Regions from separate parts of the Halotalea alkalilenta genome, predicted to be linked through region 2. Evidence: predicted binding sites of a transcription regulator. Region 2 holds the regulator's gene; each other region holds the start of a gene.
What was found. The regulator sigma-54, encoded in region 2, starts transcription at its own class of promoters, with help from an activator protein. The targets are predictions, from matches to a motif close to TGGCACNNNNNTTGCTNT.
Positions count from the first base shown of each region.

Region 1 (5,482 bases), 1.3 Mb from region 2:
GCGGGCGAACCAGCGGTAGAAGGTCTCGACCGATGTAGGGGCCAGGCCGCAGGCCTTGGCGATCTCGGCCACCGTGTCGGGGGCACGCTGAGCTTCCGCCAGCGCCTCCTCGAAGCCTTCGGTATGCGTGCGGATGAAGTCGCGGTTCAACCCGTCCTCCCTGGAGAGATAGGCCAGCAGACCGTTGAACAGGCGAATGTCGCCGCCGGTGCGCAGGCCGAGAAACAGATCGGCGATCTCGCAGGTCTCGGTCATTCGGGGGTCGATCACCACTACCTTGAGCGCTGGATCGCGACGCTTCGCCTCGCTCACCCGCTGGAACAGCACAGGGTGGTTCCAAGCCAGGTTGCTGCCGACTATCACCAGCAGCCGCGCTTGCTCGAGGTCCTCGTAGCAGCAGGGTACCGCATCCGCGCCGAAGGCGCGTTTGTGCCCAGCCACCGCCGAGGCCATGCATAGCCGCGAGTTGGTATCCAGGTGCGGGGTGCCGATGAATCCCTTGAACAGCTTGTTGGCGACGTAGTAGTCCTCGGTGAGCAGCTGGCCGGAGAGGTAGCCCGCCACCGACTCAGCGCCGTGTCGTTCGATGGTCGCGCGCAGGCGGGTGACGACGGCATCGATCGCATCGTCCCAGCGAGTCTCGACGCCATCGACGCGGGGATGAAGCACGCGGCCGTGCTCGCCGAGCGTCTCGTGCAGCGCGCTGCCCTTGACGCAGAGGCGGCCGAAGTTGGCTGGATGAGCGCGGTCGCCGGATACCGCGATCGGCATCTGGCGGTCATGCTGGACCAGCACGCCGCAGCCGACACCGCAGTAGGGGCAGGTGGTGGCGGTGGTGATCATAGCGGCTTGGTTTTGGTGCTCGCTCATCGTGTGGCCTCTTGGTCGCGCAGTGCTACTCGTCTGCGGGGTTGAAAAGGCATCGAACGCAAAAGGGGCTCGTTTCGCGAATGCGAAACGAGCCCCTTTGCTCGGTCTTCCTGCTCGATGTCGATGCGTCCGCCCTGGCGCCCGGGCCCGTCTGCGTTGACGTGATGACCTGGTCCAGCGGTGGCTGCCAGCCGCGTTCGGCGGCTTTAGGCTCGAAACGCAGCAATAACCGGGCCAGTTTTCCTTCGTCCCTATGCGGGCGTAAGGACATGCGGGCGTAAGGAGTGGGAACGCGCGCGAAATCCTCGGTGATCCCCGGCACCGAGACGGTGCAATGAAGGGGGTGTTTGCACCGTGAAGCCGAGATCGATGAGTGGTCGAATAGACGTTGGGGGCGAGGTAGGGAGGGGCAGGGTGCTTCAATAAATTGAATTTAAAATATTTTCTCGGTGTTGGCGTATCGCTTGTATAGGGATGCGGGCCGAACAAGCACGATGATGCCGATCAACGAAGATCCTCGTCGTCGCCTCGGTGGTCGCGTGAGCGACCTGATCGCCATCCGCTTCGACTTCGATGGGATCGGCATCATCTAAAAGCAGGGATCGCAAGACAAAGACAACAAGCGATCACCCTCGGTGCGGCCCGTGCCAACAAGAATAATCCAGGGCCCGCCAGATCAGGCAAAGGCGCCTGAAGCTCCCTCCGGAGCTTCAGGCGCCTTTTTGTTTTTCGCCCAGGGGCATCGACTTGGTGCGAGGAGGAACGTGATGGGGATGAACGAGCGGCCGGCCCTGGTGATCATTGGCGGCGGTATGGCCGGCCAGCGCCTGCTCGAGGCACTGGTGGCCAAGGGGTTCCAGGCGCGCACCGGCCTGCGCATCGTGCTGATCGGTGCCGAGCCGGCGGTGGGCTACAACCGGATCCTGCTCTCGCCGCTGCTCGCGGGCGAAGTCGAGCGCGACGCGCTGTGGGGACGTCCAGCCGAGTGGTATCGCGCCGAGGGAATCGAGCTCCACCGTGGCGACCCGGTCGTCGCGATCGATCGCAGCAGACGCCGGTTGACCACCGCCTCGGGCGCCGGGGTGAATTATCACCGCTTGGTGATCGCGACCGGTTCGCGCACCCGGCGAGTAAGGGTCCTCGGCGACGCGCGCGAAGGGGTGAGCGAGTTTCGCACTCTCGGCGATGTCGATGCCTTGCTCGAGGACGATCTGGTGGACCTGCCGGTGTGCGTGGTCGGTGCCGGGCTGCTTGGCCTAGAGGCCGCCGAAGGGCTGCGCCAGCGTGGTGCGCGCGTGACCGTGGTGCATCGCGGCGCCTGGCCGATGAATCGTCAGCTCGACGCCGAGGGCGGTAGGCAGCTGGCGGCCAGGCTCGCATCGAGAGGACTGGCCTTCGAGCTCGAGCGCACCCTGGCGGAAATGCGCGCCGACCGCGGTGGCCGGCTCCAGGCGCTGAAGCTCGACGATGGTCGCTGGCTCGAGGCGCAGCGCCTGATCCATGCCGCCGGGATCGAGGCGAATTTCGAGCTTGGGCGGGATGCCGGACTCGAGTGTGGCCAGGGTATCTGCGTCGACGACCGCCTGGTCAGCAGTGATCCGCTGATTCACGCGCTCGGCGAGTGTTGCGAGCACCGTGGTGCCACCTTTGGCTTGGTCGAGCCGATCTGGGCGCAGGTGGAGGTGCTTGCCGCCGTGCTCTGCGGCGAGCCTGGGTGCTTCGAACCCCTTCCCAGCGCGACGCGGCTGAAGATCAGCGGTATCGCGCTCTACGCCTTCGGCGACCCTTGTCCATGCGCAGGCGACCGCTGGCTGCGCTACTTCGACCCTGGCAGTGGAGATTATCGCGCGCTGTGCCTCAACGGGGGCGTGATACGTGCCGGCAACCTGATCAACGACACCCGCCTCGGGCCTGCCTGGTATCACCACTTTCTCGCCAGGACGCCGGTCGAGCCGGGTGACGACTGGCTGTTCGACGCCGCGTCGATCGCCCGGCCTTCTCAACATCAAGATCCGATCGAGGAGATCGCATGAACCAGGATAAGACTTCCATCGTCCCTGCCGATCGGCGCCCGTCGCTGATCGTGATCGGCAACGGTATGGTCGGCCACCACTGCGTCGAGCGGTTGATCGAGCTCGGCGCGCATCATCATCACGCGATTTCAGTATTCGGTGAGGAGCGCCATCCGGCTTATGACCGGGTCCATCTCTCCGAATACTTCTCTGGACGCGACGCTGCATCATTGGCGCTCGGCGAAGCCGGACTGTACGCGGACCATGGCGTGGCGCTGCATCTTGGCGAGAAGGTAGAGAAGATCGATCGCACCACACGCGAGGTGGTGACCTCGCGCGGGCGCTATCGCTTCGACCAGCTGGTGCTGGCCACTGGATCCTATCCCTTCGTGCCGGCGATTCCAGGTAGCGAAGGTGACGCCCGGCTGGTCTATCGCACCCTGGACGATCTCGACATGATCCGCGCCGCCGCAGCCAACGCCCGCCGTGGCGTAGTGGTCGGCGGCGGCCTGCTCGGCCTCGAGGCGGCCAATGCGCTGAAGAGCCTCGGCCTCGAGGCCCATGTGGTCGAGTTCGCCCCCCGGCTGATGCCGGTGCAACTCGATGCCGAGGGCGGCGCTGCGCTGGCGGCCAGGATCGAGGCGCTGGGCGTCGGCGTGCATCTCTCCAAGGCGACCGAGGCGATCGTCGCCGGGGAGAATGGCCATCGTTATCGGATGCGCTTCGCCGACGGTAGCGCGCTGGATACCGACCTGGTGGTGTTCTCCGCCGGCATCCGCCCCCAGGATGCGTTGGCCCGTGATTGCGGGCTCGAGATCGCCGCGCGCGGCGGGGTGGTGGTGAACGATCACTGCGCAAGCTCGGACCCGGCGATCTACGCGATCGGTGAATGCGCCTCCTGGCGCGAACGGGTATTCGGCCTGGTAGCGCCGGGGTACCGGATGGCGCGACTGGTCGCCGAGCGGCTCGCCGGCCAGCCGAGCGAGCTGTTCACCGGCGCCGATATGTCGACCAAGCTCAAGCTGCTCGGCGTCGATGTGGGCTCGATCGGCGATGCCCATGGCGCGAGCCCGGGGGCGCGCAGCTACCGCTTCATCGACGAGCGCAGCGCCAGCTATCGCCGCCTGGTGGTCAGCGAGGATGGCAAGCGGGTCCTCGGTGCAGTGCTGGTCGGCGACAACAGCTTCTACGATCCGCTGCTGCAGTACGTCGCCAACGCGATCGCCGCGCCGCTTGCGCCCGAGGCGCTGATCCTGCCGGCGGGCGAGGGCGCTCCTGCGCTCGGTATCGATGCGCTGCCGGACAGCGCGACGATCTGCTCCTGCCATAACGTCAGCAAGGGTACGATCCGCGAGGCGATCGACCAGGGGTGTCTCGATCTGGCCTCGCTCAAGCGAGAGACCCGTGCCTCGACCGGCTGCGGTGGCTGCAGCGCGCTGCTCAAGCAGGCTTTCGAGGCCGAGCTGGCCGCGCGCGGGGTGGCGGTCGACGCGAGCCTCTGCGAGCACTTCTCCCATACTCGCCAGGCGCTGTTCGACCTGGTCCGGCTCGAGGGTATCGAGGATTTCGACACGCTGATGCGCCGTCACGGCAACGGGGGGCTTGGCTGCGACATCTGCAAGCCGGCGGTGGCATCGATTCTGGCCTCCAACTGGAATCGGCCGATCCTCGACCCGGCGCTTGCGCCGCTGCAGGACACCAATGACGCTTTCATGGCCAACATGCAAAAGGATGGTACCTACTCGGTGGTGCCGCGGATCGCTGGTGGCGAGATCACCCCGGACAAGCTGATCGTGCTCGGTGAAGTGGCGAAGAAGTACGATCTCTACACCAAGATCACTGGCGGTCAGCGCATCGATATGTTCGGTGCTGAGCTGCATCAGCTGCCGTCGATCTGGGCCGAACTGCTCGCCGCGGGATTCGAGACCGGCCACGCCTACGGCAAGTCGACCCGCACGGTGAAGTCCTGCGTCGGCAGCAGCTGGTGCCGCTATGGCGTGCAGGACAGCGTCGCCATGGCGCTGCGGCTCGAGCACCGCTACAAAGGGCTGCGCTCGCCGCACAAGCTCAAGTTCGCGGTCTCCGGCTGTACCCGCGAGTGCGCCGAGGCGCAGAGCAAGGACATCGGCGTGATCGCCACCGAGCGGGGCTGGAACCTGTACGTGTGCGGCAACGGTGGTATGCGTCCGCGTCACGCCGAGCTGTTCGCTACCGATCTCGACGATGAGACCCTGGTTCGCTACATCGATCGGCTGCTGATGTTCTACGTGCGCACGGCGGATCGCCTGCAGCGTACCTCGGTATGGCGCGAGAACCTCGACGGCGGCCTGGATTATCTCAAGTCGGTGGTGATCGATGACTGCCTGGGTGTCTGCGCCGAGCTCGAGCGCCAGATGGCGCTGGTGGTCGAGCGCTACGAATGCGAGTGGGCCAACGCCCTTTCCGACCCGGAGAAGCTCAAGCGCTTTCGTACCTTCGTCAATCAGAACCAGGGCGACCCGGGACTGCGCTACGTGCGCGAGCGTGGCCAGCGTCGCCCGGCGCGTGCCGATGAGATTCCCTCGATCGTCAGTGAGGAGAGTGCCTGATGCCCCTCGATA
Region 1 is NZ_CP015243.1:3,275,618-3,281,099, reverse strand. Features, by position in the region: gene A5892_RS14665 (nitrate reductase) at 1-870, opposite strand, end outside; gene A5892_RS14660 (NAD(P)/FAD-dependent oxidoreductase) at 1,644-2,903, shown strand; gene nirB (nitrite reductase large subunit NirB) at 2,900-5,470, shown strand; gene nirD (nitrite reductase small subunit NirD) at 5,470-5,482, shown strand, end outside.
Region 1: A5892_RS14665 (nitrate reductase) is a predicted target of sigma-54. The motif match lies at 1,090-1,107, and genes of this name have one in related genera.

Region 2 (5,482 bases):
CGCCCTAGGACACGACTCGGCATGGCATGGTTGAAACGCAACGCGAACCGCTTGTGGCTGGTAATGATCCTGCTCGCGGTCGGCGGGGTGCTCGCGCTGATCGACCAGCGTGGCGAGCTGCTCTCGCCCGGCCCACTGCCCGACAGCAGCGAGGGCGAACCGGACTACTATCTCGAGCAGGTCGTCTATACGCGTTTCGACCAGCAGGGCCGCCCGTACCAGACCCTCGAATCGCCAAGGGTGACCCATATCAGCGACAGCGACGTCAGCCTCGCCGACACGCCGGTGATCGGGCTGATCGACGAAAACGAGCGCCACTGGCGAATCACCGGCGACCACGGCCGGGTCGGCCCCGGCGGCGATCGGATCACGCTGTCGGGCAACGCACGCGCCGTGCAGCCCGATGATCTCTGGCGGCTCGAAACCGACACGCTCGAATACGACCGCGACAGCGCACGGGTGTGGAGCGACAGCGAATCGCGCTTCTTCCAGGGTGAGCAGCGAACCCGTGGCGATCGCTTCCAGGCATGGATCAACGAGGATCGCATGCTGCTCGAAGGCAACGTCAGCGGTACGCTGCTGCCCGATCGCTGAGCCGCGCTGTCGATCGAATACCCACGGTGGTCGACCGCCGACCAGAACATCACAAGCGAACAGCAAGGAACCCGGTCATGACCCCACGACGGCTCATCCCCACTCTCCCCGCCGCCACCGCGCTGCTCGCCATGCTGCTCGCCGGGCCCGTACTGGCGCTGGAGAGCGACGCCCAGCAGCCGATCCATATCTCCGCGGACCAGCTGACGATCGACGATCAGGCCGGCACCGCGGTCTATACCGGCACCGTGCATGTCGAACAGGGCAGCCTCAAGCTCGATGCACAGCGTGTCGAACTCCAGCGCGGCGCCAGCGGCGGCCTGTCGACCATGCGCGCGACCGGCACCAGCGGCCAGCGCGCCTATATCGAACAGCAGCCGAGCCCTCAGGAATCGCTGGTTCGCGGCTGGGGCGACACGCTGATCTACCACGCCGGCGAGCGGCGGGTGGAGATGCTGGGCAACGCCGAGCTGCACCGCGGCGGCGACACCTTCACCGGTGCCTACGTCGAGTACTTCCTCGATTCGCGGCAGGTCAATGCCCGTGGCGGCCAGCAGTCCCAGGGAGGCGAAGCCGGCGGCCGGGTCAACATGACGCTTACCCCCGAAGGCGGCAGCAACTGACCCGACCCACGCCTTTCACCAGCCGAATCCCCAAGGATCAGCGGAGCGATCTATGAAAACGCTGCACGCCGCCCACCTGGCCAAGAGTTTCAAGAAGCGCCGGGTGGTCCAAGACATCAGCCTGTCGATCAGCCAGGGCGAGATCGTCGGCCTGCTCGGCCCGAACGGCGCCGGCAAGACCACATCGTTTTACATGATCGTCGGCCTGATCCAGGCCGACGCCGGCCGGGTCAGCATCGACGATCTTGATCTCAGCCAGAAGCCGATGCACGTGCGTGCGCGCGCCGGCATCGGCTACCTGCCCCAGGAAGCCTCGATCTTTCGCAAGCTGAGCGTGGCCGACAACATCCTCGCTATCCTCGAGACCCGCAAGGACCTCGACCACAAGGGGCGCAGTGCCCGCCTCGACCAGCTGCTCGAAGAGTTCAGCATCAGCCATATCCGCGACAACCAGGGCATGAGCCTCTCCGGTGGCGAACGCAGGCGCGTCGAAATCGCCCGCGCCCTGGCCACCGAGCCTGCGTTCATCCTGCTCGATGAGCCATTCGCCGGGGTCGACCCGATCTCGGTCAACGAGATCAAAGGCATCGTGCGCCAGCTGCGCAGCCGCAACATCGGCGTGCTGATCACCGACCACAACGTGCGTGAGACGCTCGACATCTGCGACAATGCCTATATCGTCGGCGACGGTAAGATCATCGCCGAAGGCGATGCCAGCGCGATCCTCGCCAACCAGCATGTGCGCGACGTCTATCTCGGCCAGGACTTCCGCCTTTGATGCCTTGAGGCAGGCACTCCGCCGCCGCCCCAAGGCACGAAAAGCCCTGTTTTAGCAAGCTGGCATGAAACTTGCTAACCACAACGCTTTTAGTTCTTGCACATCCTCGTCAGGCCGGTATAGCGTTAAGGCATCCCATTGAGAATGCCCTGACACCACGATGATGAAATCCTCCTTGCAGCTGCGTGTCGGCACCCAGCTGACGATGACGCCACAGCTACAGCAAGCGATCCAGCTGCTGCAGCTGTCGACGCTGGATCTGCGCCAGGAGATCCAGACGGCGCTCGAGAGCAATCCCATGCTCGAGCTCGACGAGGAATTCTTCGACCAGGAATCGAGCGACGAGGAGCACCGCGATCCCGAGGCCCAGGACGAATGGGCCACGGATATCCCCACGGAACTCGTCCTCGACAACGAGTGGAGCGATACCTTCCCGGATGCCGCGCTGGGAGCGATCGGACCCAGCGGCGGCGAGCCGGTCGACATCGAACGCAATGCCCGGGGCGAAACCCTGTTCGACCTGCTCAGCTGGCAGACCGGCCTGCTCGACCTCGACGCCCGTCAGCGCCAGATCGCCGAGACCCTGCTCGACGGACTCGACGACAGCGGCTATCTCCGCGACTCGTTCGACGAACTGGTCGAGGGGCTGCGCGCCCAGGGCCTTGAGAGCGTCGATACCGGCGAGGTCGAAGCGGTACTGTTCCAGCTCCAGCAGCTCGAGCCCACCGGCGTGTTCGCCCGCGACCTGCAGGAATGCCTGTTGCTCCAGCTCGACGCCCTGCCCGCCGGCACGCCGCATCTCGCCCAGGCGCGCCGGCTGGTACGCCAGTTCCTCGACGCGCTGGCCGGCTGCGACATGAAGCTGCTCAAGCGCCGCCTCGGCCTGAACGACGCCGAGCTGGACGCGGTGATCGCGACGATCCGCACGCTCGATCCCTATCCCGGCCAGCGTTTTTCCAACAGCACCCAGGAGTACGTGATCCCCGACCTCGCCCTGCGCCACTACAGCCACATCGGCTGGCAGGTCGAGCTCAATCCCGAGGCGCTGCCGCGAGTGCGGATCCAGGCCGATTACGCCAACCTGATCCGGCGGGCGGACAAAAGCGACGACAACACCTTCCTCAAACAGCACCTGCAAGAGGCCCGCTGGCTGATGAAGAGCCTGTCGAGCCGCAACGAGACCCTGCTCAAGGTCGGGCGCGAGATCATGCTGCGCCAGCGCGACTTCATCGAACGCGGCGAGGAAGGCATGCGGCCATTGATCCTCGCCGATATCGCCGAGGCGGTCGGCATGCATGAATCGACCATCTCGCGGGTGACCACCCACAAGTACATCCACACGCCGCGCGGCGTATTCGAGCTCAAGTACTTCTTCTCGAGCCACGTCGGCGGCGAGGGCGACACCCATGCCAGCACGGCGATACGCGCCCGGATCAAGAAGCTGATCAGCGAAGAGCCCGCGCGCCGCCCGCTCTCCGATGCTCGCCTGGTCTCGCTGCTGGCCGAGAACGGCATCGTCGTCGCCCGGCGCACCGTAGCCAAGTACCGCGAGTCGATGGGAATCCCCGCTTCGAGCGAGCGCAAGCGCCTAGCCTGAAATAGAAGCAATAATCATCATCGGGAGGCTTGGTCGGGAGCGCAAAACAGCTACAATCAAAGTGTCCATCGCAGCCAAGGAGCATGTCATGCAGGTGAACATCACGGGTCATCACGTTGAACTGACCGACGCACTGCGCGACTACGTAAACCAGAAGCTGGCACGCTTGGTGCGCCACTACGACAACATCACCAACGTACAGGTGACCCTGTCGGTGGAGAAAGAACGCAAGCAGGCAGCGTGCAAGATGAACGTCTCGGGAGGAGAGCTCCACGGCACCGACGAGCAGGACGACATGTACGCAGCGATCGATTCGATGATCGACAAGCTCGACCGCCAGCTGGTCAAGCATAAGGAAAAGCACCTGGCGCGCGCCCAGGGCACCGGCACCGCTGGTCTCTGATTCCCAGTCGCCTCTCTGCCGACACGCCCTCACGCGGGGCGTGTCGTGTTTTCGTCACCATTGCCGGCGAAGATGACCGCTGGCGGCATTCGAATCCCATCCTTCGCGGGTATCCGCTCCAACCAGCGCGAGGAATCGCAGCATGATGCAAGTGGTGATCATCAGCGGCCGCTCCGGCTCTGGAAAATCGATCGCACTCCAAGCGCTCGAGGATCTCGGCTTCTACGCCATTGACAACCTTCCCGCGATGCTCCTGGTCGCGCTGCTCGACGAGCTCGAGACCCATTCACCCGAGCGGCGAAGGGTGGCGGTCAGCATCGACGCGCGCAACCTTCCCAACGCCCTCGAACGGCTGCCCGAGCTGGTCGAATTCCTCGGCGCCCGCGAGATCGATCTTCAAGTGGTCTATCTCACCGCCGATTCCCGCCAGCTGCTCGAGCGCTATTCGGCCACTCGGCGACGTCACCCATTGACCCGTGGGAGTGACATGACGCTCCTGGAAGCGATCGAGACCGAGGAGCACTTCCTCGCCCCGATCCGCGACCTCGCCGACCTGGTGATCGATACTTCCAACCTTTCGGTGCACGAGCTGCGCGCACGGATCGCCGAGCAGGTCGCCTGCCATACCACCGTCCAGCTGACCCTGAGTTTCGAGTCGTTCGGCTTCAAGCACGGCGTCCCCCACGACGCCGACATGGTGTTCGATGCCCGCTGCCTGCCCAACCCCTACTGGGAGCCGATGCTGCGCGACCATACCGGGAGAGACCAGCCGGTAGTCGAGTTCCTCGAGCGCGCTCCAGAGGTCGAAGCGATGTTCAGCGAGATCCGCGACTGGCTGGAGCGCTGGCTGCCCGCCTATCTCTCGAGCCATCGCAGCTACTTCACCGTAGCGATTGGCTGTACCGGCGGCCAGCACCGCTCGGTCTACCTGGTGGAACGCCTCGCCCGCCACTTCGCCAGCCAGTATCCCTCGGTACGCCTGCGCCACCGCGAGATGAAAGTGCAGCGCACCATCGAACCGCTTGTCGGCTGACACCGCCCGCTCCCACTGAAAAGCGAGGCACCCTCGACTCGTAGTACATGGCGAGTGAGTGAACCGGCTTGCCCGGGACGCACCGCAGGCGTCCCGGACCGCGGCCTCAATGCCTAGCCAGCCACCATCATCTCCTCGAGCAGCCAGCTGCCGCTGTGCACGTTGCCGCGTCGATCGACATCGTCTCCGATCCCCACCAGCGAGGCGAACATCCGGCGCAGGTCGCCTGCGATGGTGAAACCCTCGACCGGATACTGGATCTCGCCGTTCTCGACCCAGAACCCCGCGGCGCCGCGCGAGTAGTCTCCCGTCACCGTATTGACCCCCTGCCCCATCAGTTCGGTCACCACCACCCCGCGCGACATCTTCGCCAGCAGCGCCTCGAACGACTCGAGCGGCGCGCTGATACGCAGGTTGCGTGCACCACCGGCGTTGCCGGTGGAATTCATCCCCA
Region 2 is NZ_CP015243.1:1,955,888-1,961,369, reverse strand. Features, by position in the region: gene lptC (LPS export ABC transporter periplasmic protein LptC) at 22-594, shown strand; gene lptA (lipopolysaccharide transport periplasmic protein LptA) at 672-1,217, shown strand; gene lptB (LPS export ABC transporter ATP-binding protein) at 1,270-1,995, shown strand; gene A5892_RS08575 (RNA polymerase factor sigma-54) at 2,156-3,592, shown strand; gene hpf (ribosome hibernation-promoting factor, HPF/YfiA family) at 3,681-3,995, shown strand; gene rapZ (RNase adapter RapZ) at 4,141-5,028, shown strand; gene pmbA (metalloprotease PmbA) at 5,142-5,482, opposite strand, start outside.

Region 3 (5,482 bases), 750 kb from region 2:
GGAGATTCTCGGAAGCCTTCATGTGTCCCTCCGTCTGATCTCGAACGACTCAAGGTAACCCTCGGGATCGGCTGGATCGAACTGCTTGCCCATCACCGAGAAGGTCTTGGTCGTCTGCTCCGGCGGGGTCATCCCGGATTCGGCCATCAGCCGCTTGGCGTCGGTGGCGAGATATACCTCGCGGGCGATGCTCGCGTAGTCGACCTCACCGCGAATCTGCCCCCAGCGTTTCATCTGGGTCATGATCCAGATCGCGAAGCTCTCCCATGGGAAAGGATCGAAATCGATCCGGGCGGAATCACGCTGGACGCTGCCGAGGCCGTCGGCGTAAGTACCGGTGAGCACCTGTTCGACGACCGTGACCGGTTGGTTGAGGTAGCTGGTCGGTGCGATGGCCTCGGCGATTTCGCGGCGATTGTCGATGTTCGACGCATAGGCGGTCGCCTCGATGATCGCCCTGAGCAGCGCCGCGTAAGTGTTGGGTGCTTGGGTGGCGAACGCTCGGGTCGCCGTGAAGGCGCAGCAGGGATGACCGTCCCACAGCTCCTTCGACAGCATGTGGATGAAGCCGATGCCGTCGTAGACCGCGCGCTGGTTGACCGGATCCGGGGCGAGGAAGCCATCGATGTTGTCGGCGCGCAGGTTGGCGACCATGTCGGGGGGCGGCACGACTCGGATCGAGACATCGGTGTCCGGATTGAGGCCCGCTTCGGCAAGGTAGTAGCGCAGCAGGTAGTTATGCATCGAGTAGTCGAACGGCACGGCGAAGCGCATGCCCTTCCAGTCGGCGGGGTCGCGCCGCTGCTGGTGCTTCATCGCCAGGGTGATCGCCTGGCCGTTGATGTTCTCGATCGCCGGCACCACCATCGGGATGGAACTCGATCCGACGCCCATCGAGATCGCCAGCGGCATCGGCACCAGCATCTGCGAGGCGTCGTATTCACCGTTCAAGGTCATGTCGCGGATCACCGCCCAGCCGGCGGTCTTGATCACGCTGACGTCCAGCCCCTGGCGCTCGTAGAAGCCCATCGGATGGGCCATGATGATTGGCGTGGCGCAGGTGATCGGGATGAAACCGATGTTCAGTCGGGTCTTCTCGAGCGGGCCCGTGCCCTGCGCCAGTACTTCGGAAATCATATCCACCGGCAGCAGCTGCGCGACCGCGGCGGCAGCGGTCGAGGCGCCGACGGCCTTGAGGAAGGCGCGCCGCGAGCGATCCTGAGGGAAGAGCTTGCGTATTATCGCGCTCTCGACGATTCGGGTGATCCGCGTCTCTTCACCATCGGCCACCTTGGCGGCCTCATGCCGAAGTGCCTTTTCGTGTTCGCCCTGGCTTGCATGTCCTCCGCACGAACAAGCGCCGAGACGTGTCTTCGTCTGGAAGGGATCGTCGAAAAGGCCCATGGTCGGTCTGCTCCTGGATGGTCTCGTTGGCTTATCCAGAGCAATCGCCGTGCCATTTCACGATTAAATATTTTATGTGTAAAAAACAATATCTTATCATCTATTCCCTACACCGTGACCGCATCCATATCGTTAAGTGACGATTTTTCGGTTAGCGTCATTACGATAATTCGTTAATCTACGACGATGAACGAGACGCATCCCTCCCCCCTCTAAGCAATGCCGAACTCGCCGAGTTCGCCTCGCTCGCCATGATCGTCGTCGATCCGACGATGGACCGGGTGCGCGGTGCCAACCCCGCGGCGGCGAAGCTGCTCGGCGTCGCCCCGGACACGATAGAGGGGCTGCGCTTCAGCCGCCTCCATCCCGGGCAGGTGCCGGCGCTGATCGTCTTCTCCGAGGCGGTGCTGACGCTTGGGCGCTACTGGACACGGACGCTGACCCCGCGCCACGGCGCCGGCAAGGAGCTGTGCGTCGAGTATCGTGGCGACCGGGTGCCCGGCCCGGATGGCCACGACCTGCTGCTGATCACGATGATCGATCTGCTCGAGCAGGAGCAGCATGCCAAGGACACCGAGGCGAACCGCTTCCTGACCAGCGGTATCGCCGAGTGGCTGCGTATCGACCGGATCTTTCGTGACATCGAACGCGAGAACCAGCTGATCCTCAAAGCGGCGGGAGAAGGCATCTATGGTGTCAACGCCGAAGGCAGGACCACCTTTCTCAATCCCGCCGCCGAGGCACTGCTCGGCTGGCCGGCGGAAGACCTCGTGGGCCGCGACATGCACACCAGCGTCCATCACCATCATGCCGATGGCCGGCACTACCACAATGGCGATTGCCCGATCTACGCGGCCTTTCGCGATGGCGCCGTGCATACCGTGGCGGATGAGGTGTTCTTCCGCCGCGACGGCTCGTCGTTCCCTGTCGAGTACACCTCCACGCCGATCCGCAATCGAGGGGTGATCGTCGGGGCGGTGATCGTCTTTCGTGACGTGACGCTGCGTCGCGAGGGAGAGGAGCGGCTGAGGAACGCGTTGATTGAAGTGGATCGCCTGCGTGAGCGCCTGGAACTGGAAAACGCCTATCTCCAGGAAGAGATCCGCAACGACATCGACCAGCGCGGTATCGTCGGCCAAAGCCCCGCCATCGACGCTATCTGCCAGCAGATCGAGTTGGTCGCCCCAAGTGACGCCAGCGTGCTGATCAGCGGCGAGTCCGGTACCGGCAAGGAGCTGATCGCGCGCGCCATCCATGATGCAAGCGCGCGCAGAGACCGCCCGATGATCCGGGTCAACTGCGCCGCGGTGCCGCGCGATCTGTTCGAGAGCGAGTTCTTCGGTCACGCCAAGGGCGCCTTCACCGGCGCGCTGCGCGATCGCATCGGCCGCTTCGAACTCGCCGATGGAGGAACGCTGTTCCTCGACGAGGTGGGCGAGATCCCCCTCGAGCTCCAGGGCAAGCTGCTGCGCGTGCTCCAGGAGGGCCAGGTGGAGCGCCTCGGCGAGGCGCGAACGCGCCAGGTCGACGTACGCATCATCGCCGCGACCAACCGTGAACTCACCCGCGAGGTACGCGAAGGACGCTTCAGGGAGGATCTCTACTTTCGCCTGAACGTCTTCCCGATCCATGCGGCTCCACTGCGCGAACGGCTGGAGGACGTACCGCTGCTGGTCGCCCACTTCCTGCAGAAACCCGGGCGCAAGGGATTCCTCGACGGGCTGAGCGTCCGCGCTGTCGATATGGCACGACTGCAGAACTACGACTGGCCGGGCAATATCCGCGAATTGCAAAACGTGATCGAGCGAGCGGTGATCCTCGCCCGCGATGGCAAGCTGACGATCGACCTGCCCAATGGACGGGCGATCCAGACTCCCCCGCCGACAGCACCGCCGCGCCCAACCGAGATAAGGCGCGAAAGCGATCGCCGCGCCGCTGAACGTGCCGACATCGAAGCGGCGCTGCGCGCGGCGAATGGCAAGGTCGCAGGACCGGGCGGCGCCGCCGAGCTGCTCGGGGTGAAGCCGACCACCCTCTCCTCGCGGATCAAGACTCTGGCACTGAAACCGTGGAAGTATCGGCCCTAGGCCGTGGATGAAGGCCGTCCGCGCTCGCGAACGCGGCGCTGAAAGCCAGCTCGTACGCGAGTCCGAGGACACGAAACCCGGCCTCCCCGCCCACCGACTCCCGGTACGCGATGAACAATCAAGATAAGAAGGGTAATCTTGAATTTTAAGCCAAAACGTAATGTAAATTTAATAATACGTATTATGCGTAATGGTGACTGAGCATATAGGACTGAGGTAGACTTGATCGAGCGCAGCGTCTCCGGACCTAACTTGCTCCACCCCGCTCGCGCCGCCCCTCCCCGAAGGCATGCAGCAACGGAGATCCACCGACATGGCCCGCATCGGCATCCAGTACGAAGACGTACAGCGAGCGATCGAGACCCTGATCCAGCGAGGAGACGCGCCCAGCGTGCAGCGTATCCGCGATGTGCTCGGCACCGGCAGCTTCACCACCATCAGCGACCATCTGCGCGAATGGCGCAGCCGTCGTGAGGAAAATCGCGATACGCCGCTGCCCCAGGGCATCCCCGAGCGCCTGCAGGACGCGCTGATGGGACTGTGGCAACAAGCCCAGGAAGAGGCCTATGAAGGACTCTCCTTCTATCGTCGCCAAGCCGATGAAGGCGTCAGCGAAGCCAAGGCACAGGCCGAGCAGGCGCAGCGCTATGCCGAGGACACCCAGCAGAGGCTTGCTGCGCTGGGCGAACGACTCGACGCCACCCTCGCCCGGCTCGAGGAGAAGACCTCGGGGCTTGCTCGTACCGAAAGCGAGCTGCACCAGACCCGCGCACTGCTGGAAGAACGCGACCAGCGATTGCAGATGCGCGATACCCAGATCGCCTCGCTGAGCGAGGAGCGCGACCGGCTGGAACGGGAGCACCACCAGGCCGTGGAAGGACTCGAACTCGCCCACCGCAAACGACTCAGCCAGGAAGAAGCCCGCCACGAAACAGCCGAGAGCCGGCTGATGCAACTGCTCGACGCCGCACGGCATGAAAAGGCCGAGCAGGAGAAACAGAGCCGCCGGCGCATGGAGCAGTTGGAAGAAAGAATCAGTCGGCTCAGCACCCAGATCGAAGAACAGCGCCGCGGGCTGCAGGAAGAAGAGCGCAAGCACCGTGACCTGATGCTACACGCCCAGCAGACCGATCAGCTGCTCAACGAAAGCCGTGCACACAATGACCGCCTCGCCCGCGACCTGAGCGAACGTGACAAAGAGCTGGCGCGGGTGAGAACCGAACTACGAGTGTTGCAGGAACGTGCCGCCCGGGCACCGATTCCTCCATTCATCTACTGAGCCCTGCTCTCTTCGCTGACGCACGCACTGCCGCGATTCACTCCGGGCCATTCCGCCTAACCTGCGGGATGGCCCGGAGCGACGAATGTCCGACTGACTGTCAAAGGTCGTGTTTGCGTCGGGATAGATGCCACCGAGGCTCGGGCGCTATTTCTTACTTTTACAAGATAACGGTATAAATTCAATTGCCGAATAGCGCTCTCGTCACTGCGATCAGCAATGCCACGCCGCCTCCCACCACAGCACCGTTGACTCGAATCCACTGTAGGTCGGGCCCGACCTTCTCCTCGATGGTACCGACCAAGCGCTGGGTAGGCATTCGAGCCTCCGAGAGCGATTCACGCACGATGGCGCCAATGAACCCCGGATGATCATCGATCAGCTCGCCGCACCAGCGGCGCAGCCGCGCATCGAAGCGTGCCCTGCCGCTCGGCTCGACCAACTGGCGATCGATCAGTCGGTCGATGCCGCGATCGATATAGCGATTGAGCTGCGAGCCGTCGCTTGCGACTTTTTCCGCCAGCCAGCGCTGGAAAAAAGCCAACCAGCTGCGTGCCCCGCCCTGGCCGACGAACGCCTCGAACAGCGTTTGCTTGCCACGCTCGAGCGCTTGCGCCAGCTTGTGCTCCCCTGGGCGTCCGAGCCTGGCGGCGGTCAGGCGCAGCTGGGCACGCATTCGCAGTCGCAACGGATGACACGGATCGGCCTCCAC
Region 3 is NZ_CP015243.1:2,707,756-2,713,237, forward strand. Features, by position in the region: gene ntrB (nitrate ABC transporter permease) at 1-22, opposite strand, end outside; gene A5892_RS12105 (CmpA/NrtA family ABC transporter substrate-binding protein) at 19-1,290, opposite strand; gene A5892_RS12110 (sigma 54-interacting transcriptional regulator) at 1,581-3,491, shown strand; gene A5892_RS12115 (DNA-binding protein) at 3,805-4,770, shown strand; gene A5892_RS12120 (DUF445 domain-containing protein) at 4,952-5,482, opposite strand, start outside.
Region 3: A5892_RS12105 (CmpA/NrtA family ABC transporter substrate-binding protein) is a predicted target of sigma-54. The motif match lies at 1,442-1,459, and genes of this name have one in related genera.

Region 4 (5,482 bases), 1.8 Mb from region 2:
GCGGTCGTCCATCTCAGAGCAAACCTCAATCGCCCTCCGCCAGCGCCGGCAGCAGCACCTTGAGCTTGCGGGTCAGCGTGTTACGCCCCCAGCCAAGCAGCTCGGCCGCTTCGCCCTTGCGTCCCCCGGTATGCTTGAGCGCGGTTTCGATCAGGATGCGTTCGAAATCCGGCACCGCCTCCTCGAGCAGATGAGTATGCCCGGCGGCGAGCGCGCGATCGGCCCAGCCCCGAAAAGCGCTGCGCCAATCGCCGGAGGGAATCTCGCCACCCTCGGCCTCGCGCAGCTCAGGAGGCAGGTCGTCGACCAGCACCTCTCGCCCGGAGGCCATCACGGTAAGCCAGCGGCAGGTGTTCTCGAGCTGGCGCACGTTGCCGGGCCAGGGGAGCCTGGAGAGGTGCTGCTCCGCCTCGAGCGTGAGGATCTTGGGCTCGGCGGAGAGCTCGCGCGCCGCCTCGGCGAGGAAATGATGGGTCAGCCGGGGAATGTCCTCGCGGCGCTCGGCCAGCCGTGGCAGATGGATGCGGATCACGTTGAGGCGATGAAACAAGTCTTCGCGAAAGCGCCCCTCTTCGACCAGCTTCTCGAGATTCTGGTGGGTGGCGGCGATGATCCGCACGTTGGCACGCACCGGCGTATGGCCGCCGACGCGATAGAACTCACCATCGGAGAGCACCCGCAGTAGCCGGGTCTGGGTGTCCGCGGGCATGTCACCGATCTCGTCGAGGAACAAGGTACCGCCATCGGCCTGCTCGAAGCGCCCGCGGCGCTGGGCAGTGGCACCGGTGAAGGCGCCCTTCTCGTGGCCGAAGAGCTCCGACTCCATCAGCTCCTTGGGGATAGCCGCCATGTTCAGCGCGATGAACGGCCCGCGCGCGCGCGGGCTGTGCTGGTGCAGCGCGCGCGCGACCCGCTCCTTGCCAGTCCCCGACTCGCCGTTGATCATCACCGTGATGTTCGAGTGCGAGAGGCGGCCGATCGCACGGAACACCTCCTGCATCGCCGGCGCTTCGCCGATGATCTCGGCGGTGATGCCCTGCGGCACTTCGGTCGGCGCGCTGCGCTCGCGCGCGTGGGCGACGGCGCGACGAACCAGGGAAAGGGCATCGTCGACATCGAACGGCTTGGGCAGGTATTCGAACGCGCCTCCCTGATAGGAAGCCACCGCGCTGTCGAGATCGGAATGAGCGGTCATCACGATCACCGCCAGGTCAGGTAGCGCCTCGCGCGCCTTGGCCATCAGATCGAGGCCATCGGTGCCCGGCATGCGAATGTCGGTCAGCAGCACGTCGGGGGGGCGGCGTATGATCGCTTCGAGCGCCGCATCGGCCCGCTCGAAGCTGTGCACGTCGAGATCGGGCTGCGCCAGGGTGCGTTCGAGCACCCAACGGATGGCACGGTCGTCATCGACGATATATACGCGCGCTACGTCACTCATGAGGGTTCCTCGTCAGCATTGGCTTATTGTCTGTGCCGCGACCGCGACGTGGCCGTCGTCGGGGGTTGGTTCGTTGTTCTTCACGTCGCTCATCGGGGTCCTCACTTGTACGGAAAGCCCGCGGCATCCGCTGCAGGCCCTGCCCGGCGCCCCTCCGCCACGCTCTCGGGATCGAGATCGAGCGGCACCAGCAGGCGAAACTCGGTATGCCCGGGGCGGCTGTCGCACTCGATCAGGCCTTGATGCTGATGGAGGATCGACTGGGCGATCGAAAGCCCGAGCCCCGTGCCCTCGGCGCGCCCGGAGATCATCGGGTAGAACAGCGACTCGCGCAGCGACTCTGGAATACCGGGGCCGTTATCGATGATGCCCACTTCACACACCAGCCGGTGGCGCTCGACGCCGAGGGTGAACTGCCGCCGCGCGCGCGTCTTGAGAATCAGCTGCGGCGACTCGGTGTTGCTCTCCTCCATCGCCTGGAGACCGTTACGGGCGACATTGAGTACCGCCTGGATCAGCTGCGACTCGTCACCGAGCACGTTGGGCAGGCTCGGGTCGTAGTCGCGCAGGATCTCTACATGGGAGGTCTCAGCGCGCAGCAGGGTGTCGACCCGTTCGAGCACCACATGGATGTTGACCGGCTCGTGATGCGGCAAGGTGTTCGGCCCCAGCATCCGGTCGACCAGATCGCGCAGCCGATCGGCCTCCTCGACGATCACCCGGGTGAACTCGGCGAGCGCTGGGTCGGGCAGGTCTCGCTCGAGCAGCTGGGCTGCGCCGCGAATGCCGCCAAGCGGGTTCTTGATCTCGTGCGCGAGCCCGCGGGTGAGCACCTTGACCATCTCCTGGCGGGCGATCAGCGCCTCCTCGCGAGAGATGCGCAGCAGCCGGTCGCGCGGCTCCAGCTCGATCAGCAGTTCATCCGCGGAAAGCGGGGTCGCGGTGTAGTCGACGGTGACCTGCTCGCCGGTGGCGACCAGCAGGGTCGCTTCACGCTGGGTATAAGGGTGCTGCTCGGCCATCGCCTTGAGCAGCATGGCACTGATCTGCCCTTCCTCACCGTCGAGGCACTCGAGACAGCTGTTCTCTACCCGCGCCAAGCTCAAGCCCATCATGGCCTCGGCCGCTGGATTCAACCAACGGACCCGGAGCTGGTCATCCAGCAGGACCACGGCGGTGGTCAAGTGCTCAAGCAGGCGCGGGTACATGCCTTGACTCATCCTGTCTTCCATAAAGGGAGCATTCACCTGGGTAGTGCAAGAAGCGCGCCACAGTTGCACCGCGCCCGTGACACGCGCCATTGGAGCGCATCTTCCGTTAATAGCACGCCGCGCAAGTGCACCATAACAGTGCACGCATAATCTACACCTGCCTACCACCTTTCGCCTCAGCCCGCTGCTCATCGGCACGCCCGGGGCATCGACACATTCCATGCGACCCAACCAGTCCACACCTTTGCCTGCACGCGAGAGGTGCACCAATTCAATCCGAGAGGAACAGGTGGAGATAAAAAACCCCGTCGCACGATGTCGACGGGGTTCGGTAACCATCCAATGCCATCCGCTACCCGAACTGGCGCTCGGCGCTCAGCTCAGGCAGCTGGCCAGCGGTGATCAGACGCTGTAGTAGAGCTCGTATTCCACCGGGCTCGGCACCATACGAACCGCATTGACTTCTTCCATCTTGAGTTCGATGTAAGCGTCGATCGTATCGTCGGTGAACACACCGCCAGCGGTCAGGAACTCGCGATCCTCCTGCAGCGCTTCCAACGCCTGCTCGAGGCTGGAAGCAACGGTCGGCACCAGCTTGCCTTCTTCCGGCGGCAGGTCATAGAGGTTCTTGTCCAGCGCGTCGCCAGGATGGATCTTGTTCTGGATGCCGTCGATGCCAGCCATCAGCAGCGCGGCGAAGGCCAGGTAGGGGTTGGCGGTCGGGTCGGGGAAACGAGCCTCGACGCGCTTGCCCTTCGGGCTCGAGGTGTAGGGAATACGCAGCGAAGCGGAACGGTTGCGCGCGCTGTAGGCGAGCATGACCGGCGCTTCGAAGCCCGGCACCAGGCGCTTATAGGAGTTGGTCGACGCGTTGGTGAAGGCGTTCAGCGCACGCGCGTGCTTGATCACACCGCCGATGTAATAGAGCGCGGTCTCGGACAAGCCTGCGTACTCGTCACCAGCGAACATGTTCTGCCCATCCTTCCAGAACGACTGGTGGACGTGCATGCCGGAGCCGTTGTCGCCGGCCATCGGCTTGGGCATGAAGGTCGCGGTCTTGCCATAGGCGTGAGCCACGTTGTGGATCACGTACTTCATGGTCTGAACTTCGTCGGCCTTCTTGACCAGGGTGTTGAACTTGACCCCGATCTCGTTCTGGCCAGCGTTGGCGACTTCATGGTGATGCACTTCGACTTCCTGGCCGACCGCTTCGAGCGTGGAGCACATGGCCGCGCGCAGGTCGTGGAAGGAGTCGACGGGAGGTACCGGGAAATAGCCGCCCTTGACCCGCGGACGGTGGCCGAGGTTGCCGCCTTCGAGCTTGGTAGAGTCGGTCGCCCAGGCGCCTTCCTCGGAGGTGATCTTGAAAAACGAGCCGTTCATTTCGTTTTTGAAATGGACTTCGTCGAAGATGAAGAACTCGGGCTCGGGACCGAAGAAGGCGGTATCGCCCAGGCCGGTGCTCTGCAGATAGGCTTCGGCACGCTTGGCGATGGAACGCGGGTCGCGTTCGTAGCCTTGCATGGTGGCCGGTTCGATGATGTCGCAGCGCAGCACGATGGTGGAGTCTTCGGTGAACGGATCCAGGTAGGCGGTTCCGTCTTCCGGCATAAGGATCATGTCGGACTCGTTGATGCCCTTCCAGCCGGAGATCGAGGAGCCGTCGAACATCTGACCGTTCTCGAAGAACTCTTCATCGACGCTGCGCGACGGGATGGTGACGTGCTGCTCCTTGCCCTTGGTATCGGTGAAGCGAAGGTCGACCCACTTGGCGTCGTGTTCTTCGATGAGGGCAAGTGTCTTTTCTGCCATGTTGGTCTCCAGTAGGCACAGGACTTGAAACGAAATCTTGATCGAGTACCGGGCGACCACGGGCGGGCGCCTCGGGGGAAATCACATGTCGCAGCGGGCTACATGCCCGTCGCGGCCGAACCCAGGTCGCGACGGGCGGCCTCCAGGTCGACAGAAGGCGCCTCGACGGCGCTCTGACTGTACCCTTTTGATGCATGGAGCGTGCCAGAATGATGCAGGTCTTCGAGCTCACCTCATAACCCCATGATTATTATGATTAATCATTCACTAAATAGGGTTTTTTGATACTCTCCGGGGCCAGTGGCGAGCACCTTCAACCCGTACCAGCATAGCCATCGCACCATTTTGGATCAAAAAAACCGCAAACAGCACCATGCCGGTGCTTTTGGCATCTTTCTCGCCATCGATTCCGCCTGCCCTTTAACGACCAAGCCACGGCATCCCCTTCCTTTATATGCTCGGAGAACTTGCCGACGGTGTCGGGCTGAGCGAAGTGCACCATGCGCACGCAACGGCTATCCTGTATCCCTTCCGGCGGGTACAATGCCGAGCCAGCCCCTTCCCCGCGCATCCGACGCTCCGTATATCCGCAGCAGCTCGGTGGGTGCGCTAGAACCTGTCTGAGATCATCGCGAGCCGAGGTCAGGCTTCGATCAATCCGGGGCGCACAGCCAACGAAGAATGGAATTCCCATCGGGATGAACGAGCGATTCATGGCTCGGCTTGCGTTCGATCTCCCCATGCATGACCCGGCATCGCGGATCACAGACAGGCTTTCAGCAGATTACGGACCATAATTAATGTCACAGCACGAACTCGATTCCCGGATCGCCCATATCCGGAACATCGCCATCATCGCCCACGTCGACCATGGCAAGACCACGCTGGTCGACAAGCTGCTCCAGCAGTCGGGCACTCTCGACCGCCGCACCGAGGGTCAGGAGCGGATCATGGACTCCAGCGACCAGGAAAAGGAACGCGGCATCACCATCCTGGCCAAGAACACCGCGATCCAGTGGCG
Region 4 is NZ_CP015243.1:203,521-209,002, forward strand. Features, by position in the region: gene ntrC (nitrogen regulation protein NR(I)) at 26-1,438, opposite strand; gene glnL (nitrogen regulation protein NR(II)) at 1,540-2,646, opposite strand; gene glnA (glutamate--ammonia ligase) at 3,052-4,461, opposite strand; gene typA (translational GTPase TypA) at 5,262-5,482, shown strand, end outside.
Region 4: glnA (glutamate--ammonia ligase) is a predicted target of sigma-54. The motif match lies at 4,651-4,668, and genes of this name have one in related genera.